Regions from separate parts of the Alteromonas sp. 4NS20-0143 genome, predicted to be linked through region 1. Evidence: predicted binding sites of a transcription regulator. Region 1 holds the regulator's gene; each other region holds the start of a gene.
The links. Region 1 encodes LexA, which represses DNA repair genes until DNA is damaged. Its sites were predicted from a motif close to TACTGTATNNNNATACAGTA; they were not measured.

Region 1 (7,670 bases):
GCTCATTCACCTTTGCCCATGCTTCGTTGATGAAGCCAGGGTTAGCATCTTTTTTAACGGCAAAATCAGGTACCCACCACGAGTGAATAACATCATCTGACGTGATCAAAAACCGCACCTTCTGCCCTGTGGGTATAACCAGAGGACGATCGACTTCTAATAAATAATTGTCGGTTTTTGTGAATTTGTTTTGAATTTGTTCGCGCTGAGTAGCAAGTAAGGAGTAATACTCAACGTCGCTGTCCATATACTTGTAGTGCCATTTCCACTGCGACCCTGTGACTAGCACGGTCATGTCAGCTTCAGATGTATCTTCCATGGCAATAAGCGTATTAGCTGCAGGCACGGCCATAAAGATTAGGATGAGGAATGGAACCACTGTCCATGCAATTTCCACTTTCACATTTTCGTGGAAATTCGCAGGCTTTGCGCCACGGGATTTTCTGTGCAGGTACATGGAGGCAAACATAACGCCAAACACAACTACAGCGATGGCTACACAAATAAAGAACATAAGCATGTGCAGGTCGTACACCTGGCCACTTATATCGGTAGCGCCCCGTCTAAGGTTAAGCGAAGACAATTCTTCAGCCGCCTCTTGCGCAAAAAGGAATTGAGAAAAAAACAAAAATGGTACACTTGCACACCATTTTGCAGTTGCGGTCTTTAGTGATTTCACTCAGCACCTCCGTAATGGTAGAACCATTAACGCCAAATGTTGTTATGCGCAGTCTCTACCAAGTGGTTTGTGAACGATTAACTCAATACATCGATTTGTAAATTGAATTCAAAGTCATTGTTATTATTTTGTTAAAGCTTGTATAAGAATTGCGCAATAATGGCGTTCCGTCTAGTCTTTTCTGTTAAAAATTTAATGAGACAGTTAAAATTTAATCTAACGCAGTTTGAGCAGTGGGTTTTGTGATGCAGTGTAAAGCGAGGTAAATCAGGGGATAGTCAGGTTATTTGCAGTGAAAACTACACTAATTCTCTAGTAACGGAAAACAACATTTAGTTTCTAAAAATCAATCATTAACCGTGAAAAATTGAACAAATTTCACACAAAGTCAAGGCAATATAATATGTAATATCTTACTAATATTAGATAGAAAGCGTGCGTGGATTTTTATCAGATATAGAAGTGTATTAATGATATTTATAAGCACTGAAAGTCTTAGCTAATAGTGGTTTTATTAAGCATATCAACAAACTTAAGTGCAAAAAAAAGCGGCTATTGAGCCGCTTTCATAATAACGTCATAAAAGGCTACATCCAGTCGGCGTTTCGAATAACGCCAACGGCAATACCTTCAATGGCAAACGGCTCGTTTGCCAAGTCGACTTTAATAGGCGAAAACTCATCGTTTTCAGCATGAAGTAATACTTCTCTACCGCGTCTTTCTAAGCGCTTCACCGTCACGTCTTCGTCAACCCTTGCTACTACAACTTGGCCGTTATGTACATCGGTAGTGCGATGTACTGCTAGTAAGTCGCCATCGAGTATACCAATGTCTTTCATACTCATACCGTTTACGCGAAGCAAAAAGTCTGCGTGAGGCTGGAATAGAGCAGGATCCACTTTATAGTGCGACTCTACGTGTTCTTGAGCAAGAATAGGTTCACCAGCGGCGACTCTACCAATTAACGGTAATCCTTCCTCTTCAACCACTTCTTCTTCAATAGGAACAGTCAGTTTGATACCGCGAGACGTTCCTGGCAAAATTTCAATAACGCCTTTACGCGCAAGTGCCTTAAGATGTTCTTCAGCAGCATTAGCAGACCTAAAACCTAGGTGACGGGCTATTTCTGCACGCGTAGGCGGCATTCCCGTTTCTTGCATGTTTGATTTTATAAGTTCTAAAACTTCAGTTTGTCGAGCTGTGAGTGGGCGCATAAAAGACCTGTCTGTCTATACAGTTCCTGTAAGTATATACACCTAAACATAAATGACAAGCGCAGACACGCTGTCACAAACAAAAAAAGCGACTATCGCTATCAAATATGAAGTTAAAGTATACCAGGCTGCCAGCAGGTGCGGTTTCTACCACTTGACTTAGCCTCGTACAGAGCCTGATCGGCCACCGACAAGTAGGTACTAAAATCGATATCGAAGCAGTCTGACGTATAGCTAACCCCCGTGCTGATAGTAATATTGATTCGATCGTCTTTGTAAACAAGTTGCGCAGCGTTTATAGCCTCCCGAAGACTCTCAAAGGTGCTGTTTACTTCATTAGGGGATTTGTTCACTAACACAATGGCGAATTCTTCACCGCCTAACCTAGCCACAACACCGTGCTCGCTGCAAAAAGAGCGAGTGAGTGATGCAACCTCCTTTAATGCATAGTCGCCAGCATCGTGCCCGTAGGTATCGTTGACACTCTTGAAGTAATCTATGTCGATAATGGCTATGGCAACTTGCTGGTGAGTTCGGGAGATGAGATTACATTCATCTAAGAAAGCTCGTCTGTTTAACAAGCCGGTAAGGGGGTCGGTCATCGCAAGCATACGCAGTTTTTCTTCAGCTTCTGCCCGTGCGGTTTCCAAATCAACCGCATAAAATAAACCTGCTAATGCATCTAAAAACGGCTGGAAAAACGCTGCATCTGACGCTTTGTAAAATTCAAACTTGTTAGCTAAGCCAATCATACCCACAACTTCATCTTTTATCTTAATAGGAAGCCCAAGGAAGCGGTTAATACGAGGGTGGCCTTTAGGGGTGCCTCTTGAGGCGGGATGAGTTTTGGGGGTGTTGCTAATAATCACATCACCGGTTGTAATAACTTTGCCAAACAAATTATCAAAACTTGTGAAGTACAGGTTTCGCTTTTTATACTCTGCGTATTGCGTAAAGCTAGAACTGTCCCACACAATGTCTGAAATGGCATGAATAAAGAGTTTTGGCTCACTGTCTTTATCCTGCATTTGTGCAATAAAAGCAAACTGACTGTCTGATAGCTCAATTAACTCGGGGAGTACGGTTTGACAGGCCAGTGTAAGATCATTGCTTTCTAGATAAGATGCCCGCGTTTTATTGATAAACTGCAGCAGCTGCGTTTTTTTCTTTTCATGGATTTCGCTCTCCATTCTTCCCGTAATATCACGGTGAATACCGGCGACTCTTAGCGGTTTTCCCATGACGTCATTTTCAACAATTTTACCGTAAGACTCAACCCACACCCAGTTACCATTAGCGTGCTTCATTCTAAACGTAGTGTTAAATACGCTTGTTTCACCTCGCAAATGTTCATCGAGGTGTTGTTCAAATTGCACGAGGTCAGCTGGATGAATAAGCTGTCTGGAATATCGATAGCTTGTATCGTAGTACTCATAATCAATACCTACAATTTCACACCATCGCCTGTTTACCTGGTTCACATCGGCTTTTAAATTCCAATCCCATGTTCCTAGCTCTGAAGCCTCTAAGAGCAGACGCATTCGCTGATTGGTTTCGTTGAGTTTGTCCTCCACATATTTTTGATCGCTGGTATCAAATAAGAACGCCTGCACCGAAAAAAGGCTTCCACTGTCGTTGAAACTAGCAGTAGAAATCATGCTCACCCAAATAGTGCGAGTAGGCACAGACATTTTTAGCCTACAAACATGGATTTCGACCCCTTCCATGTGTGCCTGCATGGCAAAGGTAAAGTCAGCGTCTGACTCATCGCACATCAAATCGGTGAACTCAATTTTGCCATCTAATAAATCTGCCGCATCAGCACCAATGACTGTGTGTGCGTTTTTGGAGATGTACGCTAATTTAAGGGAGGTATCGAAATTCCATGTCGCAAGTACGATAGGCGACTTCTCGATTAGGCCGTGCTCTCGTTTGAGCATTTCATGCTCTCGTGAAAGACCAATATGCTTACTCACTAGTAAGCCTATTCGCTTTAATAATGTGAGGTGCTTTTCGCCAATATTCCTTGGCTGTGAGTCAATAAGGCATACTGCGCCAACAGATTCGCCTTCAATATGAATAGGTGTCCCGGCGTAAAATACGACATGGTTGTCGTCGATTACATTTTGTGAATGTTGAAAGCGCTCATCTTTCGTAGCATCGGGAATAAGTAGGGGCTCGCCGGACTCCACAACATAACTACAAAACGCATTCTCACGAGGAATATACTCGATATCAGTGCCATGACTCGCTTTTATCACTTCGTCTTGCCTACCAACAATACCAATTAACGCAATGGGCACATCATAAGCTTCTGCCAATAATGTCATTAAATCGTCTAAATCGAGCGGAAGTTCGCTATTGAGCATCGATGCGTCGATGGTTGTTGAGAGCCTATTGTCCAAGGTGTTTTGCTCGTAGGTAAAATCTAATATAAAAATAGTAAGTTATGCATGAAACGCCAACTTAAAAATGATTACAAAACAATTTTTTAGCCAAAAGTCTTATTTTTCAAACCTATCTCTTTGACGGTACTGTAAAGGTCCCCGTTTCCTGATGACAAGGCTCTAATCATAAAATGACCTAATGAAAAATTGCCCTAGTGATAAAGATGCTAACAATGCTATTCATTATGGCGTTTTTTATCTAGCATAGCGTTATTCATAATTAAGTTAATTTTTACCGATGGAACAATCTTTACCTCTGGAATTTATACCTTTTAGCGATGAGTTATCGCCTTATTTTGATTCGATAAATAGAGAATGGATAGAGTCTATGTTTGTTCTTGAACCCGTTGATGAAGATGTTATTTCTCGCCCAAGAGAGTTTATTATTAATAAAGGCGGCCACATCTGGTTTGCCAAACACCCAACCCTAGGTGTGGTGGGAGCCTGCGCATTAGCAAAAAAATCGGAAGGCGTTTTTGAGCTCACTAAAATGGGAGTGGTTTCTACTGTTCGAGGCCTTAAAGTAGGCGAGCAGCTATTACAATATGTATTAACCTTAGCGCCCTCTATCGCTCACAACACCCTATTTTTACTCACCAATAAGCGCTGCGAGGCGGCCATTCACCTTTATTTAAAAAATGGATTTGAGCACTGCAAAGAAACAATGGATAAGTACGGAAGTGCCTACGAGCGCTGCAATGTGGCCATGCGTTATACCCGTTAAAACATAACGCGACGTTTAGCGTTATTAACCAGGACGTTTTTTCTGCGTGCAGTGTATAGTTTTGATAGTGAGCAATACCGCACATTATGAAAGTTTAAGCCTTTATATAGGATTGGCTACCATCGCTTATGCTACTAATCAGTCACTTACGTTAATGCGCAGTGTCGCTCTGATTCGCCTGCATAAATTCAGCATAAAAGAAGACATTACCGGTTTTGTGATACACTAACTGCGTTTTTATTTCATAGGATGACAGAATTCATGTCGTGGATGCGAAAAGCCTTTTTATCGGTATTTCATTATCCTGTTAAGTTGCTTGTTAAAGCACACAGTATTCCAGTGAACGTCGACTCCGAGCTAGGGATCGATAAAGAAAAGCCCATTGTTTATTTATTACCGACTAACTCGGTCACCGACCAATTAGCGCTAAGAATGTCAACGCAAGCATTAGGGCTGCCTAGCCCTACAGACACGCTGACTCTTGCGGGCAGAGAATACCCTTCCACCTTATTCTTGAGAAAAACTCAGCCGCTTTTTCGCTCAGGTGGCGACAGTACTGGCATTGAAGATGTCTTTACTGATTTATTTCATTTACATCGCGACCACGAAAATCTAGACCTTCAGGTAGTGCCCGTATTTATCACCTGGGGAAGAACACCGGGTAAAGGCAAGCCAGGCTTAGGAGACTTAATCACTTACAAAGCGGCACCAAGCTGGCTCCAAAAGTTATTCATTGTCTTGTTTTTAGGGCGCGATAACTTTGTCAATTATTCAAAAGCCGTCTCGGCTCGCACAATGGCCAATCAGCACGGTAGTGATCAAAGCATTGCGCAAAAACTTGTAAGAGTAGCGAGCACTCACTTTCACCGCAAACGCCAAAGTATGACTGGCCCCACATTGCTAGAGCGACAAGAGCTCAACAACAGCGTATTGGGCTCTGATGCCGTGCGTCGTGCAATGGCTGAAGAATCTCGAGCGAAAAAGGTCTCACACGAGAAAGCCAAAGAGCGGGCGCAGTCTTACATCACCGAAGTGGCTGCGGATTATCGTGAAGGCTTAATTCGCTTTGGTGACAGAATCCTTACCCGAATTTGGAACAAGATTTATAACGGTATCAGCGTGGGTCACGCAGAGCGCATCCGCGAGCTTGCGGCTAATGGACACGAAATTATCTATGTGCCCTGCCATCGAAGCCATATGGACTACCTTTTGCTTACCTACGTTATTTATCACGAAGGCATGGTGACACCGCATATCGCCGCCGGCATTAACTTAAACTTCTGGCCAGTAGGTAAAATATTTCGCCGCTGCGGTGCGTTTTTCTTAAGACGTAGTTTTGCTGGAAATAAACTTTACACTGCCGTATTCAGAGAATACTTAGAGCTATTGTTTAATAAAGGCTATTCGGTGAAATACTATCCCGAGGGCGGCCGAAGCCGCACGGGAAGGCTTATTCCACCTAAAACGGGCATGCTGGCAATGACCATTCAAGCGATGCTGAAAGGTGTAAATCGCCCGGTTAGCCTTGTCCCCGTTTACATTGGCTACGAAAACGTGATGGAAGTGAAAAGCTATTTGAATGAGCTGAAAGGCTCTAAAAAGAAAAAGGAATCGAACCTTCAAGTTTTCACCGCCATCAAAAAGCTTAAAAATTATGGCCATGGCTACGTAAACTTTGGCGAGCCAATTCAACTTAATCAGTTTTTAGAATCTCACGTTCCAAATTGGCGAGAGTGCCGAGACGCCGAGCCAGAGAAAAAGCCAGCATGGTTAACGCCGGCAGTTAACGAACTGGCTAACGATGTGATGACCCGCATTAACAGAGCAGCGGCGCTTAACGGTATGGCGCTTATCTCGCTGTGCCTGTTGTCTTCAAAAACGCAAACCATGAGCGAAGCAGAACTTAAGCAAGCGATGGGCGACTTTATCGACTTGTTCAAACAGGCCCCGTTTAGTAATGATGCAACAATTCCCGAGGCGTCTGCCGACGAATTGCTGAAAGACACGCTGAAACTTGGCCGGTTTGACATACAAGATGACGATTACGGCAGACTAATAAGCCCGCAACCTAAATCGGCTGTTTACTTAACTTACTACCGCAATAACATTTTGCACTTGTTCGCCATTCCTGGGCTAATAATGGCATCGGTTTTTGCTAAAAAAGGGATCAGCAAGAATAAGGTGTTTGAGCTTATTGCGTCACTTTATCCACTGCTGCAAAAAGAGCTTTTCCTTCACCTTTCTCAAGATGAAGCCCTCGCTCATACCGACGCGCTTATCACAACATTGATTGGCAGCGGGCTGTTGCGCGAGGTTGATAACGAATTACTTCCTCCTGACGCACACTGTAAGCAATTCCATTCTGCATGGCTGTTAAGCCGGTGTATGCAAGAAACTCTGCAGCGCTACGCTGTTGTGCTGACCATTTTGGATAAAGAAAAGTCTATCAGCAGAGGCGCACTCGAGAGAGAAAGTAAAAAAGTAGCAGAACGTCTTTCTGTTCTTTATGGCCTAAGCTCGCCAGAGTTTTATGATAAGAACGTATTATCAAGCTTTATTAGTGCCTTAAAAGAAAACCACTGGTTAGACTCAGAAAAAGACGGCAG
Region 2 (7,670 bases), on a different contig from region 1:
CAATGTATTGATTACAGGTCATCAAGGCTTTTTTACCGCTGAGGCACTTAATGAGATAGCCCACGTGACAATAGATAATATTATTAATAACAACAATATCGTTGAAATATGAATAAAACAGATTGCTGAGAATTTGTGAGCCGCGCGTTACCATCACCTGTGGTTCAACATTTAATCGTCGGTATATCACTCCATCGGGTGGTCGCTCGTTGAGTGATAAACTGTCGTTTCATTTCATGAGTTTTAGTGAAACCCTTTGATGCAATTTGGAGCGTGCTTTTACCATATCTATCATTGACAGCGTCAAGCACATTCATCAATTTAGGGTTATCTTTGTTTTCGGCAAACAGGTCAGCTTGATAATTAGCTGCGGATAAAATCTCGACAAGGCCCACGCCACAGCGATAAAAACAAATACCCGGCTTGTGAATTTTATCTATAACGGCAGGAATAGCGTTAGTAACTAAACGGGTGTCCATAGTGGGTACGGCAAACTGGTGATACACCGACTTCCTGTAATAGCGCGCGTCATCATGGGGCGAGTTAGATGCAAAGACAGTGATAGCCTTTGTTAACCCACGCTGCTTACGCAGTTTACGCATTGCGCTTTCGCAATGCCCTGTAATCGCCTTGTGTAATTCTGCTTTCGTTGTCACTCGTGCACCAAAAGTACGTGTACTGTAAATCTGTTGTTTGTCAGGCCTCACATCATCCCAGTGAATACGAAGTTCGCCATTGAGTTCTCTGACCGTGTTTTCTAATAAAATTGAAAATTGCTTTCTTATCCGCGCCGGTGACTGCTGGGACAGTTGAAGCGCGTTATTAATTCCAAGGGCTGTCAGCTTTTGTCCTAAACGGCGACCTACCCCCCACACATCCGTGACATCCATCTGCTCTAAGATATTGACGCGCTCTTGCTCGCTGTGAATAACTGCAACACCATTATACCCAGGAAGTCGCTTACCAGCGTGGCTGGCTGCTTTGGCTAACGTAGGGGTTAATCCTCCTCCTGCGCCTACAGGTAATCTCACCTCTTTCCATACCGTTTGTCTGATTTCACGGCCTAGCGCCATCCAACTTTCGTGAGAAAGCGCAGTGTTAAAGCGCGCAAACACTTCGTCTATAGAATACACATAGATGTCATCGGCGAATTGGCCGATGGTGTCCATCATTTTGGTACTCAGAGAATGATACAGTTCATAGTTTGAACTCGTTACCGTTACGCCGTATTTTTCGACAACGTCTTTTACCTGAAAATAAGGTACGAATTTCTTAATGCCTAATCGTTTCGCTATGGGACACACTGCCACCACACAGCCATCGTTATTGCTAAGGGTAATCACTGGCTTTTTACGCAGGTCTGGCCGCATCACTTTTTCTGCAGATGAATAAAACCCCGACGCATCGCACAAAAAGAACACTAGGCGCCTACCTTCTTGTTAAGCGGCACGTGAATTCTCACTGAACGTGTCACTACCCCTTCAAGTGAAAAGTCATCGCCCTCTTGTATAAAGTACGGTAAGGCGTCAGATTGCGCAGAAAGTAACGCACGACGCTCCATGTCTAGCCGTTTACAGCAAAACACGCCGTTAAGCACCGCAACGATAATAGACATGTGTTTGACCTGTTCCGCGCGTGAAATGATGAGCACATCACCATCAAAGATGCCGTCCAGTTCCATTGAGGTGCCCTGAGCGACACCAATCCACGTAGCGGAGGGTTTATCGATGAGCAACTCGTCCAAGCTTAACTCCATCTCTATGTATTCTGCAGCAGGGCTTTCGAACCCCACTAATCCTGCTTGTGCTTTGATAGGTATAACTTTCATAAAAACCACAATACTGTACACATATACAGTATTGTATTTTTAAACTTGGATTGCCGTCAAATTACATTTTTAATCGGAAAGTTAAAGACCTGATTTTCTGGCAACTATAGTCTGATAAAGAACAAAAACCCGGATGATCCGTTATCCCTCAGATAAAGTTTAAATGACACGCTGTTAACTATCTTTGATGCCAATATCAATTCGCTTTACATGCGCCGTCCATATTGTACGAGAATGTTATTCGAGAATATTGTACAAGCATGTTCTATTCGAAGATGGACATCGACAGCGCGAGCGGGCTGTATATTCAAGCGGAGTGATTGTCAAACTATGTCGGACGAAACAGAACAACGTAAAAGCGCTGAAAGCAAAAACTCAAAGAGTAATAACTCCGAGAGCAATGACACTGAGAGCAAAAAAATGGCTCGTGAAGTAGAAGATTTGTCACAGCCAAAATCCCGTATTGTTTATGAAGCCATAAAACAAGCAGGGCAAGAGGAACTCACCAGGCCGACTCAAAGCTTGTTATGGTCGGGAATAGCCGCCGGTATCTTAATTTCATTTTCAGTGCTCGGGGAAGCAATTCTTCGCACGTATCTGCCCGATGCGCCTTATGGTTATTTAATTGAAAACATTGGTTATAGCCTTGGTTTCATGCTGGTGATATTGGGCCGCATGCAATTATTCACCGAAAATACAATAACGACCGTACTCCCACTCATAGAAGATTTTAAAAAGAAAAACATGTTCTGCGTGGCAAAGCTGTGGAGCATTGTGTTGGCAGCAAATGTGATTGGCGCTTTTTTGATAACGGCGTTGTATGTGTTTACACCAGCATTACCTGAAGATCTGGCGCCAGCTATGCTCTCTCTAAGCGAACACGCTGTGTTTATGCCCCCCTTAGATAGTTTTTACAAGGCCATTCCCGCAGGTATTCTTATCGCTGCGATCGTTTGGATGATCCCCCAATCCGAATCGTCGGCCTTTATGATTATTCTGGTATTCACATGGTTAATCGCTGCGGGAGACTTTACCCATATTGTGGCAGGCTCCGTTGAGATGGCCTATCTCATGTGGCTGGGGGAACTTGGGTTGATGGATGCCACATTTGGATTTTTTCTTCCCGTATTTTTGGGCAATGTAGTGGGTGGCACATTAATATTCTCATTTTTAGTCTGGGGACAGGTGAAAAATGAAATTGAATAAAATCGGCTAATGGCTAGCTTCTAGTGGTTAGCGGTCAGTGATTGCTAGTTAGTGATAGGCAAAGCGCAATATCACTTTCTTACAATGAGCTGAAAGTATTTGCCCAGCCACATGTAGGGGTCGGATTTGTGGTACTTCCTCTCCAAGGCCAGCAAGTCATCATACTTAGTGGCTTGGTGAGAGATGTCGCGCATATAGTCATGAAAGCATCGAATACCCGCTTTATCCAATACAGTAAAACCGAGTGAATCGCAGTAGTTAAGTACTTTCACTGCAGAAAGAGGCTGCTTTGGATTTAATCGAACCTGCTTTTTAGCCTTCATGCCTTTTTCAATGTAATCAAAATTGCCATAAATCGCATTGGCGAATAAATTAGCGTCATGATTAAAGAAGCTCAAACTCATTATCGCCCCAGGCTTCATGCGTGCGTAGATAGAGGATAACGCCTCATAGGGATTATCTAACCACTCCAATACGGCATGGCAAATAACAACATTGAAGCGTTCAAAGTCGGTTATCTCCTGAAGAAACTCTTGCCTTATCTCAATGTTATCTCTAATGTCCTCATTGCTACTGTGAGAAAGTAGGTCTGCTGCTTGTTGAAGTACATCGTTTGAGGCATCGGTTAGCACAACGCTATGCCCTATTGAGGCTAAGTGCGCTGCCATTACACCCGTGCCACCGCCTATTTCAAGTACTGTACTGTTGGCAGTAAGATGACTATCTAATACATCACAAAGCAAGGTATGGCGAAGCTTTCCCTTGGTAGTACCGTAAATATTTTTGGCAAACTTATCAGCGATGCCATCAAAAATATGGTCTTCTTTCATAGTGAGAGTTCACATCCTGTAACGAGATAATTAGGCTGGATTATCTATATCAACGAACTCTACGGCTACATCGAAATGAGATTCGATGTGTTCTCCTAGTGCCTTTGCACCGTATCGCTCTGTAGCGTGGTGCCCGGCAGCAAAAAAGGCAATATCCATCTCTCGTGCAGTATGGATAGTTTGTTCGGAGACTTCTCCGGTAATAAATGCATCAACACCTAATTCCACGGCTTGCTCTATAAAGCCCTGCCCGCCACCAGTGCACCAGGCTAGCGTTTTTATCGGTTTTGCTTCACTGCCCTCAAGCAAAATAGTCCGTGATAACAGTGAGCCCAATGCATCACGTAACTCTCCTGATGAAAGCGCGTTCTCAAATTCCCCCTGCATTAAAACACCAGTAGGCTTAACTGACGACACAGCTGCAATATTTTCTATCCCCAATAGGTCCGCTAGCTGACGATTATTGCCAAGTTCGGGGTGAACGTCTAAGGGTAAATGGTAGGCATACAGGTTAATGTCGTTTTCAATCAACGCCTTTAATCGCTGCTTTTTCATGCCGGTAATGGTTTGAGATTCGCCTTTCCAAAAATAGCCGTGGTGCACCACAATGGCATCGGCATTTCGCTTGATCGCTTCATCAATTAGCGCCTTCGATGCAGTAACTCCCGTGACTAATTTTGTAATTTCTGTAGCTCCCTCAACTTGAAGGCCGTTTGGGCAGTAATCGCTTATCTCATGAGCTCTAAGCAACCCGTCTAGATATGTTTTAAGCGCTTGATTAGTAACCGACACGTGAACTCCTTTAAAGCATTAGCTTGAAAATTAGACAGAATGTAAAAAAAACGTTATAAAAGCCATGAGCATTTTTTATACTTTGTGTTGGAAGTTTTGCCGCTAAGTTCTATATCGGCAAAGACGAAGGCAAAGGCACAAAGCAACGCCTCGAACAGGGCAGCACAATAACAAAATATGAATAACAAAATAAGCGAAACAAAATAAGAACGGGGAAATCATGGCAAAACCTGATAAAAACGACGTTATAGAAGAATTTACTCACGCCTACACTAGTGTGAACGGTAAACGACCGGATATTCAAGCCAAAAGTGGCTGGTACAGTATCGATGGTGGCAAAAATGTGAGGCTGGCACAGATTCAGGAAATGACTGCAGCATTACTAGAAGATGGTAGTAAAACACCCTCCACATCGAAAGCGACGAAAGAGGCTATGTCTGAAACCCCTCCTAAAACTACTTCTAAAACTAAACCTAAGAATGAAGCTAAGACAAAACCGCAAAAAAGCGGCTTCTCAGTAAAACAGTATTGGGCAGACAAACTCAACACTGAGGCACCGGGCTCTACACAACCTCGCTAGATTTCGGCTACCTGCCGGCTAGACCTTGCGCTACGAAGGGCACTAAATGCGCAATAACTTCGCTGATATCAACGTGCTTTTGAAAATCAGATTCGGCGATTTCGGTGAGTGCTTGGCTTGATGCCATGGAAAAGACGAAGCTACCTATGGCGAAATGCAAGCGCCAAAATAGCTCTTCTTCTGGCACATGTGGTAAGCAGTGTTGAATTGCCCTAACCAGTGCTCGTACCGTTGCGCCATAGTCTTTCATAATAAAACGTCGTAAATGGCCTTGAGTCTCGTTGTATCCTCTACCAAGAAGTTTAACGAAGTTAGCTGTGCCATGTTCAGTGACGGTATTAAGCTCAAGCATAGGTGGAATAAGTGTGTAAAGCAGCTTTTCGACGCCTTGGGCGCCTTTTGAAGATTCAAAAGAGGTTAGGCAGATGTCGATATGGGGCATAAGTTGGTCAAAATAGCGTTTGAAAACAGCCTGAATAAGATTTTTTTTACTGCCGTAATGGTAGTTGACCGACGCAAGGTTAACCCCTGCCCGCGTGGTGATTTCTCGCATTGAAGTGTGTGAAAAGCCATTTTGGGAGAACAAACACTCTGCTGCATCGAGAATGTCGTTTTTCGTTTGCCGTGCCATTTTTTCTTTCTTATTTTGCTCGTAAAGTGGGGCAATCACTGCCCCGCTTTCACATGTAGATTAAAACCAGTGTCTAGCTTTACTCCACGATTTCATGATTACACGTTCAACCACTGACGCTGCCGACATACCAAGTTTTTCAGCCACATTCTTTTTCACTGAATACTTAACACTAAAAATTTCTCGTTTAGGGTAATGAGATAAGATGTAGTCGTCAGAGGTTGTAATATCATCGATTAAACCAAGCTCTTTGGCTTTGGTACCAGGCCAATACTCACCTGTCGCTACACGGTCGATGTTCATATCTGGTCGCTGGCTATGGACAAAGTCTTTGAACAACACATGAATTTCTTCAATTTCTTCTTTGAACTTAGCGCGGCCTTCATCGTTATTTTCACCAAACACCGTAAGGGTTCTTTTAAACTCACCCGCGGTATGTTGCTCAAACTCTATGTCGTTTTTCTTTAATAGCTTATGAAAGTTTGGAAGCTGCGCCAACACACCAATGCTGCCAATATAAGCAAACTGAGAGGCGAGAAGCTTATCAGCAACACAGGCCATCATATAACCGCCGCTTGCTGCTACTTTATCAACCGACACGGTCAATTTAAGCCCTTTTTGTTTTATGCGCTGAAGCTGAGAAGCAGCAAGACCGTAACCATGAACAACACCGCCGCCACTTTCAAGACGCACTAGGACTTCATCATCTTTATCTGCAACACACAAAATTGCGGTAATTTCTTCTCTTAGGTTATCCACCTCGCCTGCATCCATCGAACCTTTAAAGTCGATGACATACAATCTAGGCGGCTTCGGATCGTCATTCTTCTGCTTGCCTTTCGCTTTTTCTTCTTTCTTTTGCTCTTTCGCTAGTTTTTTCGCCGAGTTTTTGTCTAGCAGTACCTGCTTAGCGTATTGCGTAATGTCCTTTAGCTGATCTGAGATTGAGGTAATCTCTAATTGCCCTTTACCGTGTTTTTGCTTATTTGCTACGCCAACAATGGTTGCAACAACAACCACAAACGCAACCACCAAGGTAACCGCTTTGGCTACAAACAAGCCATATTCGTACAAAAACTCCAAATCTTACTCCTAGTAAAAAAATAAAGGGTTTGAACACTTCAAACCCTTACAAGCAAAAATAGAATGGGTACGCATACTTAAACTACAAGTGCGCTACCCCATTCTTCCTATCGATTATTGGTATTATGTAACGTGTACTACGTTATTTGTCATACATGTTAGCGCAACATAATACCAGCCCTCGTTCATTCTGACGATAGCCTTATTCTGTCGATAGCCTTATTGTGACGATAGCGTAATCTTCTCAATGGTATTTGCTTCAATATCTTCATCTGTGAAATAAATATCTCTCAGCGTAGGTTGGTCAGAATACAATCTGGTTTGATCTAAGAAGTGTTCACTGTCGAATTGGCGAGATTGTGAATACGTTAATATTCCTCGTCCCTGTGGCCCTTCTTCAGTAAAACTGATCACCATAGCCCAGCTTGTTCCATAGTTAATGTGATACCCGCCAGCCTCTGCACTCATGATGGTGTTGTTGCTCACCGGCTCATAACGGTGTCTTGGCAGCAAGGTCTCATCACGGCCTCGAATGCTATCAAACACATTGAAACCACCTTCAATATTGTGTGCACCACCCCAAGGCAGTTTTTCACCACTTGCAGTTCCATTTGGTAAGCTTCGCTCAACAAACTGAACGTCACCTAGGGTAGCATCAAATTCAACACCCGCTTGTTCAATAACCTGAACCGCTTTTGCTAATTGTTGCATGGTGGTGTC
Region 3 (7,670 bases), on a different contig from region 1:
GGTAATATGCTAGGCTTTAAAAACGTAGAGCAAGCTCCCCTGTCCAGTATTAACGAACAACATTCCATCACAAAGTGGTTAAAAGCGCGGGCTGCCGCCCGTGGTAAAAAGATGGATGCCAATCACCTGCTGTATCTAGTAAGAGCGTGCCAGCTTTTTGTCGCAGGACATAAAGAAAACCTAGATGCGGGACTAGACACCATTAAGGCGAAGACGCTGTTTCTGCCCGCCGATTCTGATTTATTACTGATGCCCTATTTAGCTCAACATGCACATCAAACGCTTAAGCAGCAGGGAAATAACACCGAATATACCGAACTTCAAGGGTCACTTGGACACCTAGAGGGCGTGGCAAATATATCAAAACAGGCAACCGCTATTCGCCAGTTTTTGGAAAATGAGTAAAGGATTTTTATGATGACGATTAACACTATTATCAAAGCAGCCTTGGCAAGTAGCCTTTGCTTTTCCATTGCCTTACACGCGCAAACAAAACAAGAAGGCATGCCGGAGCTATCTCTCGACTTATCTGACGTCACCGTATCGGGGTTGTCTTCTGGTGGATATATGGCTACACAGTTTCAACTGGCCCACAGCGATTGGGTTAAGGGTGTAGGGGTATTGGCAGCTGGCCCCTACTTTTGTGCCAAAGGTGATATTACAACGGCACTTGCCCAGTGTGTCAATAAGACCGACACCAAGCCAGATTTAACGGTTTTAAATGAGCAAGCGGCACAATATGCAAAGGCGGGAAAGCTTGCAGACTTAGACAACATGAAAGATGCCAAGGTGTGGTTATTTCATGGCAAGCGTGACGTGCGAATTGCCAGTGAAGTTAGCGATGCTTTATTCGAGCAATACACAATGTGGACAGACACTCAAAACATAAAATACGTTAACGATATGTCTATCGCTCACCTGTTTCCAACGAAAACGAACGGAACCGACTGTATAACATCAGAAAGCCCGTTTATTGGTAACTGCGATTATGACGCCGCTGGCGACATGCTTAACCATCTTGTTGAAGGGTTAACTGCACCAGACGATGAACTGTCAGGTTCGCTGCATACCATTAACCAACAGGACATTGCAGGCAGCAATGCCAAAACACTGGCCAGCGAAGGCTTTGTTTACGTACCGCAAAGCTGCGCAAGCGGAGAAAGCTGTCGGGCACACATCAGCTTTCACGGCTGCAACCAATACGCTGACGCTGTGGACGATGCCTATACGTCGCAAACAGGGCTGAATGACTGGGCCGATGACAACAATATGATTGTGCTGTATCCGCAAACAAAAAAATCACTCTTTATGCCGCTAAACCCACAAGGTTGCTGGGACTGGTGGGGATATGCCTCAAAGGACTATGCCAACAGAGATGGCGATCAGATAAAGGCGGTGAATGCGCTTTTACACGCTCTTGATACGTTACCCTCGCCAACAACTAAAGCTGTATCTCAAGTAAGGCCTCAAGCAATGTCTCAAGTTGCACAGCCTTCGCCACACCAGGCAATCGCACAGCAAACTAGTGCACAGCGAGCTAGTGCACAGCGAATTAAGACACAGCGCAAGATAGAATCTATGAAACAGGAAGGCTTTGATGAATAAGCGAACGGTATTTATTACTGGAGGAGCCAGTGGTATTGGTTTAGGCATCGCAGAGACGTTGGTAAAACAGGGTCATCACGTTATTGTGGCGGATATTAACGAAAGTGCTGCGCAAGAGGCGGCAGCGGTGCTGGCCAGTAAGTTTGGCAGTATTAATGATGGCAGCGCGAGCGCAGTGGCGGTAGATGTGTGTGACGCAGCGCAAATTGCTGCCTTACCTGAAGTACTCGGTAAGCTCACCGTCGACGTACTAATTAATAACGCTGGCATCCAACACGTTTCAAACCTTGAAGATTTTCCTGCTGAAAAATGGCAGCAGCTGATTAATATTATGCTGGTTGGCCCTGCCCTAACCACCCAAGCGCTATTACCAGCCATGAAAGCACAAAATTTTGGGCGTATTATTAACGTGGGCTCTATTCACTCTCTTGTAGCCTCGCCGTTTAAGTCGGCCTATGTGGCCGCGAAGCATGGCTTGCTAGGACTTGCTAAAACTGTGGCATTAGAGACTGGTGACTATGATATTACTATTAATACCTTGTGTCCGGCCTATGTAAAAACTCCCTTAGTTGAGCAACAAATAGCGGCTCAAGCCAAGGAAAACAATATGACCGAGGACGAAGTAGTGAAAAAAATCATGCTTGAACCTATGCCGAAGAAGCAGTTTATTGAAGTTCAAGAACTCGCCGATACTGCCGCATTTTTAATGACAAACAGCGCCAAGAACATTACAGGTCAAGCAATAACCCTAGATGGCGGCTGGACCGCAAGGTAAAACTTCCCTTTTACAAAACACTTGTGCTAATGTCCAAATCATTGGAAATGAGAGGACATTAGCGTTCCATGCCCTACCAAACCGTTGCTTTAATTGGAAAACCTCAGCACGAGGCCACTCACGACAGCTTAAATTTACTTGCCGATTATTTACTCGCCAAAGGATGCGAGGTGTTGGTAGAGGAAAGTATTGCTCAAGAGCTAGAAACCGACAACATTAGAAGCTGCGACCTTGTCGCTATCGGTAAAGAAGCTGACCTAGCCGTTGTCGTTGGTGGAGATGGCAGCATGCTTGGCGCCGCCCGCGTACTTGCCCGTTTTGATATCCATGTTGTGGGTGTGAATAGAGGTAACTTAGGTTTTCTCACCGACATTCATCCCGACGATATCATTCAGCAACTTGACTACATCTTTAACGGCGAGTGTTTCGTTGAAGAACGCTTTTTACTGGAAGTGGGCGTTTACCGTCACGAGAAGTTAAAAAGTAATAGCTCAGCGGTCAATGAAGTCGTACTCCACCACGGAAAAGTGGCGCACATGATGGAGTTCGAGATTTATATCGACGAACAGTTTGTGTTTAGCCAGCGCAGTGATGGACTCATTGTAGCAACGCCAACGGGCTCAACCGCCTATTCGCTCTCCGCAGGCGGGCCCATCATTATGCCAAAACTTGATGCGCTAACCTTAGTGCCCATGTTTCCCCATACTCTGAGCAGCAGACCTATTGTGGTAGACGCCGACAGCCAGGTATCGATGAAAGTGTCAAAAGTGAATAGTGACTCGTTGCAAGTAAGCTGCGACAGCCACATTGTATTGCCGGTTTTACCCGGCGATGAAATTCGCATAAACAAAAGTATCGATAAACTTCACTTAGTACACCCTAAGGGCTATAGCTACTTTAACGTATTGCGTAAAAAGCTGGGCTGGGGCAGTAAGCTCTACTAATGTAGGGCACTCGCCTTCTGCCATACGTGTGGCCGCCATACGTGTGAATACTGCAGATGTAGACTAAACATCTATGGCTTCATTTACCCTGTCTTCGTAAAGTTTTCGAATTTCTCGAGCCTAGCGAACTTTGTGGCAAGTTAACCGGCTTTTCTACCTAATGTTCGCCCTGCCATACAAAGAACACTGAATATTTTACACGGCTATTCATATTTCGAGCATCTTTTTCGCACCTTTTAGATGAACCTATCACATTGAAAAATAAAGAAAAATTAACCTTTGCGAATTTATTCAATTAAATTAGTTACTTATAATTTTGGTACAAGTCGGCATACCGGTTGCAACAACTTAAGCAACTGGCTCGATAATCTATGTTGTTTCAACACAACTTTTGAAGGTCGAAAGACTCGATAAGTATTATCAACACCTATTTACTGAAGCGATAATAAGGAGTTTATTATTATGAGTAACAACGAACTTAAATTTACTGCACCAGGTATGGATAACGAAACTGCAGCAAGCACTATCAAAACGTTAGAGCAACGTTTAGTGGCGCTACTTGATCTGCAGCTCACCCTGAAGCACATTCACTGGAATGTAGTAGGTCCAAACTTCATTGGTGTGCACGAAATGCTAGACCCACAAGTTGATGCAGTGCGCGAAATGACTGATACCATTGCAGAACGAATTGCCACACTGGGCGGCGTACCGAAAGGCACACCCAAAGCCATTGTAGAGGGTCGCTCGTGGAATGATTATGAGTTAGGCAAGGGCCTAGTGACTGACCATTTAAAAGCGCTAGATGCAGTGTATGACGGTGTAAATGGCGATCACCGCAAGGCGATTGAAGGCTTAGGCGACTTGGACCCAGTGTCGGAGGATATGATTACAGGTCAGTTAGCTGAACTAGAGCAGTTCCAATGGTTCGTAAGAGCGCATTTAGAATCAGGTAGCGGCGAACTAGCCCAATAGTTCCATCGGTAAACAGTACCGTTAGGAAAATAAAGGAAGGCCACCGAGGCCTTCCTTTTTTTTTGTTTTCTATTTTCCCCTTGTCTTACTTCTTCTCTTTCCCTATTTTTTACTTTCCTCACATTTTTTCCCAAACGAATTTCTTCGCTTACTCACTTGTATCTATCTTTAACGTAATGCGAGTAATTACATGAGGTGGAATTGCCATTAACTTTACAGTGACCACTGGCAAAAAAAGTTGTAGGCTAAATTTCGAAGCAGAGGTCTTACGAACATTGGAAAGTGTGTGCTTTGTTTATAAAAAACTAATTTATATACAAATCAAAAAATACTCCTACGGCTTAATACCTTCTGCTTAGAAATATTATTTGCAGCCAAAAAAATGGTGCAAAAAAACAAAAATTAAAAACAACACTTAAATAGAGGTATATGGCTAGTCTGACGTAATTCATCGCCGATTACCGTAACCAAACATCATTAGACAAAAAGGAGTTCCATTTAATGGACTATTTTACAAAAGCGCTTAAACACTATGCTGATTTTACAGGCCGTGCGCGGCGCACAGAATACTGGATGTTTTATCTGTTCTACATTATTTTTTACATTGTGTGTTCAGCTGTTGGATACTTCCTTGGCACTGAATTTATAACGATGATTTACGCCCTTGCATTATTAATTCCCTTACTGAGTGCAGGCGCAAGGCGTTTACATGACACTGGCCGCTCAGGTTGGTGGCAGCTACTCAATCTAATTCCGATAATTGGCTCAATTATTTTGATTATTCTCTTAGCGCAAGACAGCCATGATGATAATGAATATGGGCCAAACCCTAAAGCTAGTCTTTAGGTTTAAGTTATAGGCTTAGGTTGTAGGCTTAGGTTTTAGGTAATTGCCTTAGCAAATAGTTTTGTGGTTTACCTGTATAAGTAACAAGTGACGTGTAATAAAGCGCATGATGAATTTCACTCTCATGCGTTTTTTCTTCCTAATTGTTATTCCTTTTTTATAGTAGTTTTATTTCAATTAGCGTCAATCGACTACAATATGAAGTTGCACCAGGCCAATGCAACAGCGCATCGCGATAGCTAATTGTAAAAACAAGTGCAAAAAGCAAGTGCAACAACAGTTGCAATAGTAAAGCGCAATAGGCAAGGCACGCATAAAAATATCGTAAAACCTGTACAGCCCCCATAAATAGTGGGTCAGATAAAAATTTTCGGCAAATAACACCTCGCAAATCGACAGATTACATTCGACTATACTTTACATCTCAAGAATACTGTATATATTTACATGTACTGTATATATCATCATGTTCAACTTTATTAGAGTGTGGTTATGTTAGCGAATCTTTCGATATCAAATTTTGCCGTTGTAAAACAACTTTCTGTTCATTTTGAAAATGGCCTCACTGCGGTTACAGGTGAGACCGGGGCAGGTAAATCAATTGCCATTGATGCCCTAAGCTTGTGCCTTGGTGAAAGGGCCGATGCAAATGCGGTAAGAAAAGGTTCAGCAAAAGCCGAAATAGTGGCGCACTTTTCACTTGCTGATAATGCAAGTGCAAAAGCGTTTCTCGACGAACATGAATTAACCTCGGATGAAGATGAAACCAGCTGCTTTATCCGCCGGGTAATATCGAAAGAAGGTCGCTCAAAAGCCTTCATTAACGGCACTCCAGTATCTTTGCAGCAACTAAAAGGTCTCGGCCAAACACTGCTTTCCATTCATGGTCAAAACACCCATCTACAGCTAATAAAAGAAGATTATCAGCGCCAGCTTATTGATAGTTACGCAGACCATACTCATTTAATGAATGATGTAAAAGACGCTTATGGCTCGTGGAGAGACAAACAAAAAACGCTCAATGAACTGCGTTCGAAAGCTCAACAAAGAGAAGATCGTCTGCAGTTACTTACCTATCAGGTGCAAGAACTCGACGAGTTTGCCATTGAGAATGGCGAATTTGAAGAACTTGAAATTGAGCACAAACGCTTAAGCAACGGTCAGAGTTTATTAGAACAAGCGCAAACCAGTGTGTATAACCTCTATGAAAATGATGAAGGGAATGCGCTGACCGTTATTCAAAGCAGTATTGAGAAGCTTGGCGAATTAGAAGCACACGATGCGAGCCTAACGCCTATCATCGCCCTCCTTAACGACGCATCAATTCAAGTTGAAGAAGCAGCAAGCGAACTGCGTGGTTACTGCGATCAATTGGAAATAGACCCTCTGCGTTTACAGCAGGTTGAAGCCCGCTATTCAAAAGCGATGGAGCTGGCTCGTAAACACGCCGTAACGCCTGAAGAACTTGCTCAACATCACCAGTTATTGTCGCAAGAATTTGCTGCACTTGGCGAGCAGGAAAGCTTACTAGGCACACTCGAACACGATGTTGAAGCAGCAAGACAATATTATTTGGTGGCAACAAGCAGTTTATCTGAAAGCCGAATGAAAGCAGCTCAAAGTTTTGCAAACGACATTGAATCACAAATTCAGCAAATGAATATGCCGCACGCTAAAGTGTGTATTGATATTCTTTATGACGAGCTGAAAAAGCCCGCAGTTAATGGGGTAGATACGATTGCCTTTAAAGTATCAACGAACCCTGGGCAAGATGCCGACGTATTGGAGAAAGTGGTATCAGGCGGTGAGCTTTCTCGAATAGGTTTAGCTATTCAGGTTATTGCTAGCGATAGCCATGCTACCCCCACTATGATTTTTGACGAAGTGGACACCGGTATTAGCGGACCAACCGCTTCAATTGTAGGTGCACTGCTAAGAAAATTAGGAAAGCAGTCTCAGGTTATGTGTGTCACCCATTTACCTCAAGTGGCGGCACAAGCACATAACCAGCTTTTTGTTACCAAGCTTACTGATGGCGAAAGTACAGAAACACAGATGATACCGCTGACGAAACAAGACCGAATTGACGAACTCGCCCGACTGTTAGCTGGCGACAAAGTAACCAAATCGGCACTTGCTAACGCAAAAGAGCTGCTAAAAAGCGCTTCATCGAACTAAAATGCAGTTGATTGGTCATAGTTGTCAATGTAGCATGCCTTCGCGCTTGCATTAAAACAGCTGAGGTTTCCTTATGAGGAAACCTTTAGGCACTAACAAAGGCAATACTGGACTTATATACGCATGAAGTTGCACCATCTTATAGTTATTCTTTGCATTACATTTACTACCACAGCTTGTTCTAACTGGATTTTCAGAATTGACGTTCCGCAGGGCAATTTTCTCGATCAGCGTGATGTTGAAAAACTGCGTATTAATATGACAAAAGAGCAAGTTATCTACGTGTTAGGTAACCCTGTTGTTCAAGACTCTTTTGATAGCGACACGTGGTATTACGTTTACGATATGAA
Region 4 (7,670 bases), on a different contig from region 1:
TTACCCGTATCATCTTCCAAGGTAAGGAAAGTAACGCCAGACGCTGTACCAGGTGCCTGCCTACCTGTTACAGCACCAAGTATGCTCACCACTGAACGGTTTGGTTTATGAAAAAGGGTATGTGCCCAGCTAATCTTCTTAAGGTTTTTATGTTGTTTGAGCAATGAGATAGGGTGATTATCAACAGATAGCCCAGTGGCTGCATAATCTTCAAGCAAGTTTTGGGCTGCTGAGGGAGCATTACACAAAGGTTGAGAAGGTAGAGAAGATTGAGAAGGTAGAGAGTGCAGCGGCTCAGCGTCTTTTGCCCTTTTATTGTCAGCATTATGGTTTGATATAACCTCTTCAAAGAGGGGAAGGTTGGCTTGGCTATCCATCATTTGCCACCGAGTTTCATACCGATTGCCAGAAATTAACTTAAAAGCATCGGCACTTGCGAGCGCCTCTAATTCGTTACTACGTAGCTTTATTTGCCTAACCTGATTTACACTGCTAAAGCCATTTTTAGGGCGCTGACTAACGACGGCATCAGCGCCTTCTTTACTAAGCCCTTTAATGAGAGATAACCCTAAACGCAGCAGCTTTTGTTCGCCATCTATTACCATTATATGTTCTACATTGGAATTATTAACGCAAGGCGGTAATACTTTAATACTGTGTCGTTTAGCATCTTGAACTAATTGTGATGGCGTATAAAAACCCATAGGCCAACTGTTGAGTAACGCCACGTAAAACTCCACCGGGAAATAAAATTTTAGCCAGCAAGACACATAGGCTAATACTGCAAATGATGCAGAATGAGACTCAGGAAACCCATAACCCGCAAAGCCTTTAATCTGCTCAAATAGGTTGTGCGCAAAAGTACTGTCATAGCCTTTATCCGTCATTCCCTTAATTAATTTATCTCTGAATTCAAATATGCGACCGTCTTTTTTCCAACTAGCCATTGCCCTTCGCAGCTGATCAGCTTCGCCGCCGCTAAACCCTGCCGCCACCATGGCAAGCTGGATGACTTGCTCTTGAAAAATGGGTACACCCATTGTGCGAGATAATACGTTTTCAACTTCCTTGGAAGGATAGGTCACTGTTTCATTACCATGACGTCGAATAAGATAGGGATGTACCATATCGCCTTGAATTGGACCTGGCCTTACTATGGCGATTTGCACAACAAGGTCGTAATATTTACGGGGCTTAAGGCGCGGTAACATCGTCATTTGAGCCCGTGACTCTATTTGAAAAACGCCTACAGTATCGGCTTGGCAAATCATATCAAAGACTTGTTTGTCATCGCCTAGCTTAGTAATAAAGGGAATGCTCACGTCTACTGGAAACTGCTTATTGATGAGTTCAAATGTTCGGCGTATTGCGCTCAGCATACCAAGGGCCAGAACATCCACTTTAAGTAAGCCAAGGGTTTCTATATCGTCTTTATCCCATTGAATAATAGTACGTTCTGGCATTGCTGCATTCTCAACAGGAACCAGCTCGTATAGTGGCCCTGCACTTACTACAAAACCTCCCACGTGTTGTGAAAGGTGCCGAGGTGTGCCTAATAACTGCTCTGTTAAATCAATAAGAAGACTCACCCTTTTATTACTAGGGTCTAAACCAAGGTCGGCTAACTGAGACTTCCAAGGAATTACCTTGTCCCGTCGATTAATTTGCTTTATGACGAAGTCGAGTTGAGATTCACTGAATCCTAGTGCTTTACCCACGTCTTTGAAGGCCGACTTAAAACGGTAGCAGATAACAGTAGCCGCAATAGCAGTCCGCTCTCTGCCGTACTTTTTGAAAATGTACTGAATGATTTCTTCGCGTCGTTGATGTTCAAAATCTACATCGATATCGGGAGGCTCGTTGCGTTCTTTTGAGATAAACCGTTCAAAAAGAACATTAATTTGGCGAGGATCTACAGCGGTTATTTCAAGGCAATAACACACGACAGAATTAGCAGCTGAGCCTCGGCCTTGATATAAAATACCCTGCTGTTTAGCAAACTGCACAATATCGTAAATAGTGAGAAAGAAGTATTCGTACTCTTGCTCTTTAATGAGTACTAGCTCTTTTTCTATAATTTGCCTTATCTCAGGCTGTAAGCCTTCAGGAAAGCGCAGTTTAATTCCACGTTCAACACACGCCCGTAAATATGAGGTAGGTGTGTAGCCCGAAGGCACCAATTCTGCTGGATATTGGTAGCGTAATTCGCTCAGTGAAAAATGACATTGTGAGGCCAGTTTATTGGTATTAGCAACCCACTTCTCAGGATACAGTTTTTTAATTTTCTGCGTGGTTCGTAAGCTTCTTTCTGCATTACTCAGCGCGGCGCGCCCTATTTCATCTACAGGCTTATGTGTTCGTGTGGCGTGCAACACATGCTGAAGTGGTAAACAGTCACTATGGTGCATAAGTACGCCGGTACAGGCTATAACTGGATAGCCATAGGTTGCGTGAAGATAGTTATAGTTTTCAAACCTATGGTGATCTAATCCATCGAGTAGTCGCTGCGCACCAATATAAACCTGAATCGCCGGCTGCTTTGCTAGCCAGCTTGCCCAGTGGTCGTCGTACTCCTTTTTACCGGACGGCAGCCATATAAACTGGCAATGCTTAATGGTGCGCAAATCCCACTCTGCCAGTTTGTATTCGCCTTTTTCAGAGCGCCGACGGGCATTAGTAATAATTCGGCATAACTCGCTGTATGCTTCTTTACTTGGACATAGCAATACAAAAGAAAGAGACTCATCAAATACAAAATAGCTACCTATAATAAGTTTTATCGGTAAACGCTGATGAGTTATCTCATCAAATGCGCGTACCACCCCCGCCACCGAGCATTCGTCGGTTATAGCAATAGATTGGTAACCTAAAAACGAAGCGGTAGTCACTAACTCGGCAGGGGAAGATGCACCCGTTAGAAAGCTATAATGACTTTGACAAAAAAGCTCGCTGTAATTCATAACAACCCTAACTGAAAAGACCCTGTGCCCACCACAGTTTCTCTTCGTCTTTAAATATCAGCAGGCGCACTCCATATTCAGTTTGCGCAATAAAATAGTCACGTTTTCGAGGTGTTTCATGCCACCACTCACTGTGTAATCTCACGGGGCCGAAACAGACTTTCGTTGATTGAGTGAGTGGTTTGGGGCTGTCGAACAGAAAAGTGGGAACAATGTCTGAAGTAAATGTTGATGCAGGCGTGCTAGATGAAATTTCAGCATTCGACATAGTCTCAAACTGATGTGTATCTGACACTTTTGGTTGAAAAGTGCACTCTTCCCCTAATTTTGCGTTCAACCTTCCAATTAATTGTTTCTGAGCTACCTCGTTAAAGCGATTGCTGAAGAAGTCACCATTACTGCCTTCAATTTTTTCGACGTTGTCGCAGCGCAGGGTTATTGAAACAGCTGGCTCAGGTAACACTTCGTTCTCAATACGCAGTGTGAGTAACGACAGCCAGCTGTCGACGGTGCTTTGTGGTAGCGCTGACTTTATTTCTAACTGCGTTGATGGGTGCTCTCGAAAATCAATTTGAAAACAGAGTGTGGACGTTTGTAAATTTCTGGCGCGTAAGTAGTGGGCAAGGTAGCCCAGCAGCTTTTCCATAAAAGGAGTGAGATGTTGCGTGTTTTCAACATCAAAAGGGAGAAGCGTAAAGTGCTCAAAGTGCTCTGCAGGCCGAAAAAGGGTGACATGAGGAAATGTTTCTCCCCGCAGGGCAGTGAGGTATGAAATGGTGTTGTTATCGAATCGTCTGCCAAGTTCATGTACAGGCATGGCAAGTAGTTGATGAACATGACGTATGCCCACACGAGTCAGCGCTTCTTTTGTTTTTTTATCCAACGAGGTTAATGATAGCGAGCATTGCGATAACCTATGTTTAATGTTGTCACAATCGCACTCATAGTTATCAACGCCATTTAAAGCCAGTATTCGTGCGGCTTCAATAGACCAAGCGGTAGCGAAGTGGTAGCTCACTTTTGATAATTTAAGTTCATGGGTGATAGTGCTCCACAGCTCTTTGTGACCGCCATAGTAATGCACTAAATTATCAAGTCGTATAGCCAGTGTATTATGGGTGTCCAAGACAATATCGGAAACAAATGGATAAAGTTGGTGGGCTAGTTGTACAAGAGTGAGGCGTTCATTGTCTTCACTAAAAGGAATAATGCAGATTTGAGGACATAATGCGGCAGCCTGAGCAAGCCCGTGGCCTATCTCTATACCTTGCTGAAGTGCCCCGTTATTTCGCTGAACAATGCGATTTGTTTTTTCGCAATAAACAATAACAGCCGGTATTTGTGTTTTGCCCGGTTGGTGTAGCCCATTCGCCGATTCACCTGTTCTTTTATGTCGTACTTCTTTTTGCGTGTTGTATTGAGGGCTATTGCCCGTACTCAAACTCGCCTTTTCATGCGTATCCAAGGTAATTTGATGAAAATACAGGTAGGCCCACAACATCATTAACTCACTGAGTGAAGTACATGACGTTTTACTTTGTTATGTTCAACTGCCCACTTGATTGCTCGGTTGTTCGCAGTCCAGTCGTTATGTATGGCAATATTATCTTTTGGCCAGCCATGGCGCTGCTTTAGCACGCTGACTTCCAACGCATGTTGTCGATAGTTAAGGCATAAATCTAGAGAGATAGGTAATGTCTGCAGTGCTGCGCTGTTGCGCATACTACTTCTGTTAGGACGGGTGAAAAGAAGACAAAGTGCATCGTTATGTGTTGCTGCTACTTGTAGACGCCTGGCTTCCTTTGTATTTACCCCATTACTCCACAAAATAACGCAATGGCAGGCCGTACTCTTCAAACACTGTTCAGTTGCCCACAGTGACTCCTTTTCAGTACTGGGCTTTATAATTAAAACCTGTTTAACATCAATTCCAAATGTTGCTAACCAAGGGGTTTGAATATCTCCTGGCGGGTTTACAAATACAATCATCTTATGCGAGCGTTGCTTGCTGATGACTTGTTTGAATAGAGAGAGCTCGCCAATGCCAGTTAGTGTGCGTATACGAACCACGCCAGAGGTTGAAACGCCGCCGTTTAGCGCTTCATCTAGCTGATCAAAACCCAACGAAAATCGCTCTTCTTGCTGACTCTGCTCTCTAGCCCGCCAAATATGCGGGTGGTTTTCTAACGTAGATAATGACTTATTCATAACACCAACAAATACTGTATATATGTACAGTATTATAGTGAGAGGTGAAGTCTTTTCAAGATAAACCGGCGCCTTTCTACTTCGTAGTTTGCTAACGTACTGATTATTTTAAAAAGGAAAGACATTAAATTTCACTTCACACTTTTTATGAGCGAGAAGCTGATAATAAAGATAGATATAAAAATTGCTCGATGAATGTGGCAATAAAAAAGTAATAAGAAAAAACAAAGATGGAGACTTTAAAAGCACCAATAACCAAAGCTGCCTGTAACAGCAGCTTTCAATTAATCCGTACTAGTTAAGTGACTTATACCTAGTGATACCGAGGCTCAGTTATGACGACAATTGGTTATGCCGAGAGTAGGTTATGCCGAATAATCTGGGCCGTTAGGATGCCTTTTTAGCTTGTGCTGCGTCTTGAGAGTCGCTGCTGCTTTTTACCGACGTAACAGCTTGGCAAAATGCTATAAATCCATCGGCTGTGTTTTTAGACCACAACATTCTAAGATTACTGGGTAAGTCTTTTACAACTAACTGTATTCCTTCTAAAGAAATCTCTTCGTTACTTAAGGCTTTTTTAAGTGACTCTTCCAGCGAATCGCCTTTTTCGCAGCAGTTCATCACAATGGTTGAAAAGTACGTCATCAAGGGTAACAAAGCATTATACTGGTCTTGATTAATAAGCCTGCTTTTATACAGGCTCTGCAAACGCTGCGTCAGGTTTTTTTCCAAAGCATCAGTCACTAATACCAAGTTGCGCTGAGCGTAATTGACTTTGCTGTTGTTCTGCTTATTGGCAGAGCGGGAAAGTATTAATTCTTTCTGCAAGTTTTGCGCGCGTAGCACGAAATAAATCAAAAGAAGAATGAGTACCCCGATAACACCAAATGCAACAATCATAGCTCTTTAGCCTTTTGTTCCTTTATAAACGTATTAATACGCTGTTCCAAGATGAAAAGTGGAACTGAGCCATTTTCTAATACAGCTCGGTGGAATTTTCGAACGTCAAAGTGTTCGCCTAATTCAGTTTCTGCTTTTTCACGTAGCGCTTTTATTTTTATTTCGCCTATTTTGTACGACAGCGCCTGAGCAGGCCATGATATATAACGGTCAATCTCGGTGTTAACGTTGTGCTCAGACAGTGCAGTATTTTCCATCATGTAGTCTACCGCTTGTTGGCGACTCCAGCCCATAGTATGCATACCTGTATCCACGACTAAGCGGCATGCACGCCACATTTCATAACTTAAACGGCCAAAGTTATCGTAAGGGTCTTCATAAATGCCTGCTTCAATACCAAGAAATTCTGAATATAATCCCCAGCCCTCGCCAAATGCCGAAATATATGTATTGCGGCGAACCATGGGTAGATCCTCAAGCTCTGCTGCTAATGATATTTGTAAGTGATGCCCCGGCACAGCTTCATGAAGGGTTAATGCAGGTAGTGCATACAAGGGGCGCTTATCAAGAGCATAGGTATTTACCCAGTAGTAACCTGGCTGATCGTCTCTACTTGGATGAATGTAGCGGCCGGTGGTGTACTTAGGCGCAATGGCATCTGGCACTGGAGCAACACCGTAGGGGGTTCTAGGCAGGTATTCAAACAATTCCGGCAGTTTGGCATCCATTTTTTTAGCGATAAAAGACGCCTCTTTCAGCAGCTCTTCCGCGCTGGTGGCATAAAACTGAGGGTCTTCCCGTAAAAATGTAATGAATTCGTTTATTGAGCCATCAAACGCTAAGTCATCAACAATCTGCTGCATTTGCGCGCGAATTCTCGCTACCTCAGATAAGCCCAGTTCATGGATCTCTTTTGGGCTCATATCTGTGGTTGTGTAATGTTTAGCTCTGTTTGCGTAATAGTTAACCCCATCAGGCCATTTCTCTGCGGCTATGTCATCCCGAGCGCCAGGAATATAGTCATTCACCATAAAGTCATAAAACGCTTGGTAAGCCGGTAGTACAAAATTGCGTACTGCTTGCTGGCCTTGTTTTTTCAATGCTGCTTTTTCTGTGTCGCTAAAATAGTCTGGAAAACGAGTAAAGGGCCCGTAGAAGCTGCTTTCTTTCACGTCGTTCACTAAATACGTTGAAATAGAATCTTCGAAACCGTTAAGTACAGCGCTAGGTTGGGTATATCCCTCTGCTAATGCCTGTTTCATATAGTCAATTTGCTGCTCGAAATAGGGTTTTAGCGCCTGTAAGCGACTGATATACGCCTCGTAATCTGCTACGCGCTTAAACGTAGACAGGTTTGGCAAAGACGCCATGGCGCTGTGAAAACCGTATTCTGAGTTAATGGGAACAAGGTAAGAGCGATACGTGTACTGGTCTATATAGTTTGCCAACCTGTATCGCTGCATCAATAAAGCAATAAACGCATCTTGCGATAAATTGCTTCTTTCATAATGCGCCAGTTGGTTTTGGAACTTAAGCCAATTTTTATGCTGACCACTCAGCCCTTCAGGAGATATGTCAGGCAGTGCATGCGCAAGGTCTGTA

Region 2: the regulator LexA is predicted to act here: its motif matches at 1,840-1,859, upstream of AC27HD_RS02610 (S24 family peptidase).
Region 3: the regulator LexA is predicted to act here: its motif matches at 5,574-5,593, upstream of recN (DNA repair protein RecN).
Region 4: the regulator LexA is predicted to act here: its motif matches at 5,181-5,200, upstream of imuA (translesion DNA synthesis-associated protein ImuA).

The regions. Positions count from the first base shown of each region.
Region 1 is NZ_BAAJLR010000009.1:52,730-60,399, forward strand. Features, by position in the region: gene coxB (cytochrome c oxidase subunit II) at 1-679, opposite strand, end outside; gene lexA (transcriptional repressor LexA) at 1,267-1,893, opposite strand; gene AC27HD_RS16090 (sensor domain-containing diguanylate cyclase) at 2,007-4,298, opposite strand; gene AC27HD_RS16095 (GNAT family N-acetyltransferase) at 4,579-5,064, shown strand; gene plsB (glycerol-3-phosphate 1-O-acyltransferase PlsB) at 5,326-7,670, shown strand, end outside.
Region 2 is NZ_BAAJLR010000001.1:616,119-623,788, forward strand. Features, by position in the region: gene AC27HD_RS02600 (2-hydroxyacid dehydrogenase) at 1-112, shown strand, start outside; gene AC27HD_RS02605 (Y-family DNA polymerase) at 165-1,421, opposite strand; gene AC27HD_RS02610 (S24 family peptidase) at 1,421-1,828, opposite strand; gene AC27HD_RS02615 (formate/nitrite transporter family protein) at 2,159-3,034, shown strand; gene AC27HD_RS02620 (methyltransferase domain-containing protein) at 3,106-3,864, opposite strand; gene AC27HD_RS02625 (Nif3-like dinuclear metal center hexameric protein) at 3,895-4,656, opposite strand; gene AC27HD_RS02630 (hypothetical protein) at 4,877-5,236, shown strand; gene AC27HD_RS02635 (TetR/AcrR family transcriptional regulator) at 5,244-5,867, opposite strand; gene sohB (protease SohB) at 5,928-6,950, opposite strand; gene AC27HD_RS02645 (acylase) at 7,170-7,670, opposite strand, start outside.
Region 3 is NZ_BAAJLR010000005.1:80,684-88,353, reverse strand. Features, by position in the region: gene AC27HD_RS12005 (E22 family MetX-like putative esterase) at 1-405, shown strand, start outside; gene AC27HD_RS12000 (extracellular catalytic domain type 2 short-chain-length polyhydroxyalkanoate depolymerase) at 415-1,605, shown strand; gene AC27HD_RS11995 (3-hydroxybutyrate dehydrogenase) at 1,598-2,380, shown strand; gene nadK (NAD(+) kinase) at 2,449-3,324, shown strand; gene dps (DNA starvation/stationary phase protection protein Dps) at 3,787-4,296, shown strand; gene AC27HD_RS11980 (DUF805 domain-containing protein) at 4,798-5,142, shown strand; gene recN (DNA repair protein RecN) at 5,635-7,320, shown strand; gene AC27HD_RS11970 (outer membrane protein assembly factor BamE) at 7,444-7,670, shown strand, end outside.
Region 4 is NZ_BAAJLR010000004.1:3,269-10,938, forward strand. Features, by position in the region: gene AC27HD_RS10280 (error-prone DNA polymerase) at 1-2,960, opposite strand, end outside; gene AC27HD_RS10285 (Y-family DNA polymerase) at 2,968-4,464, opposite strand; gene imuA (translesion DNA synthesis-associated protein ImuA) at 4,464-5,168, opposite strand; gene AC27HD_RS10295 (hypothetical protein) at 5,556-6,068, opposite strand; gene AC27HD_RS10300 (DUF885 domain-containing protein) at 6,065-7,670, opposite strand, start outside.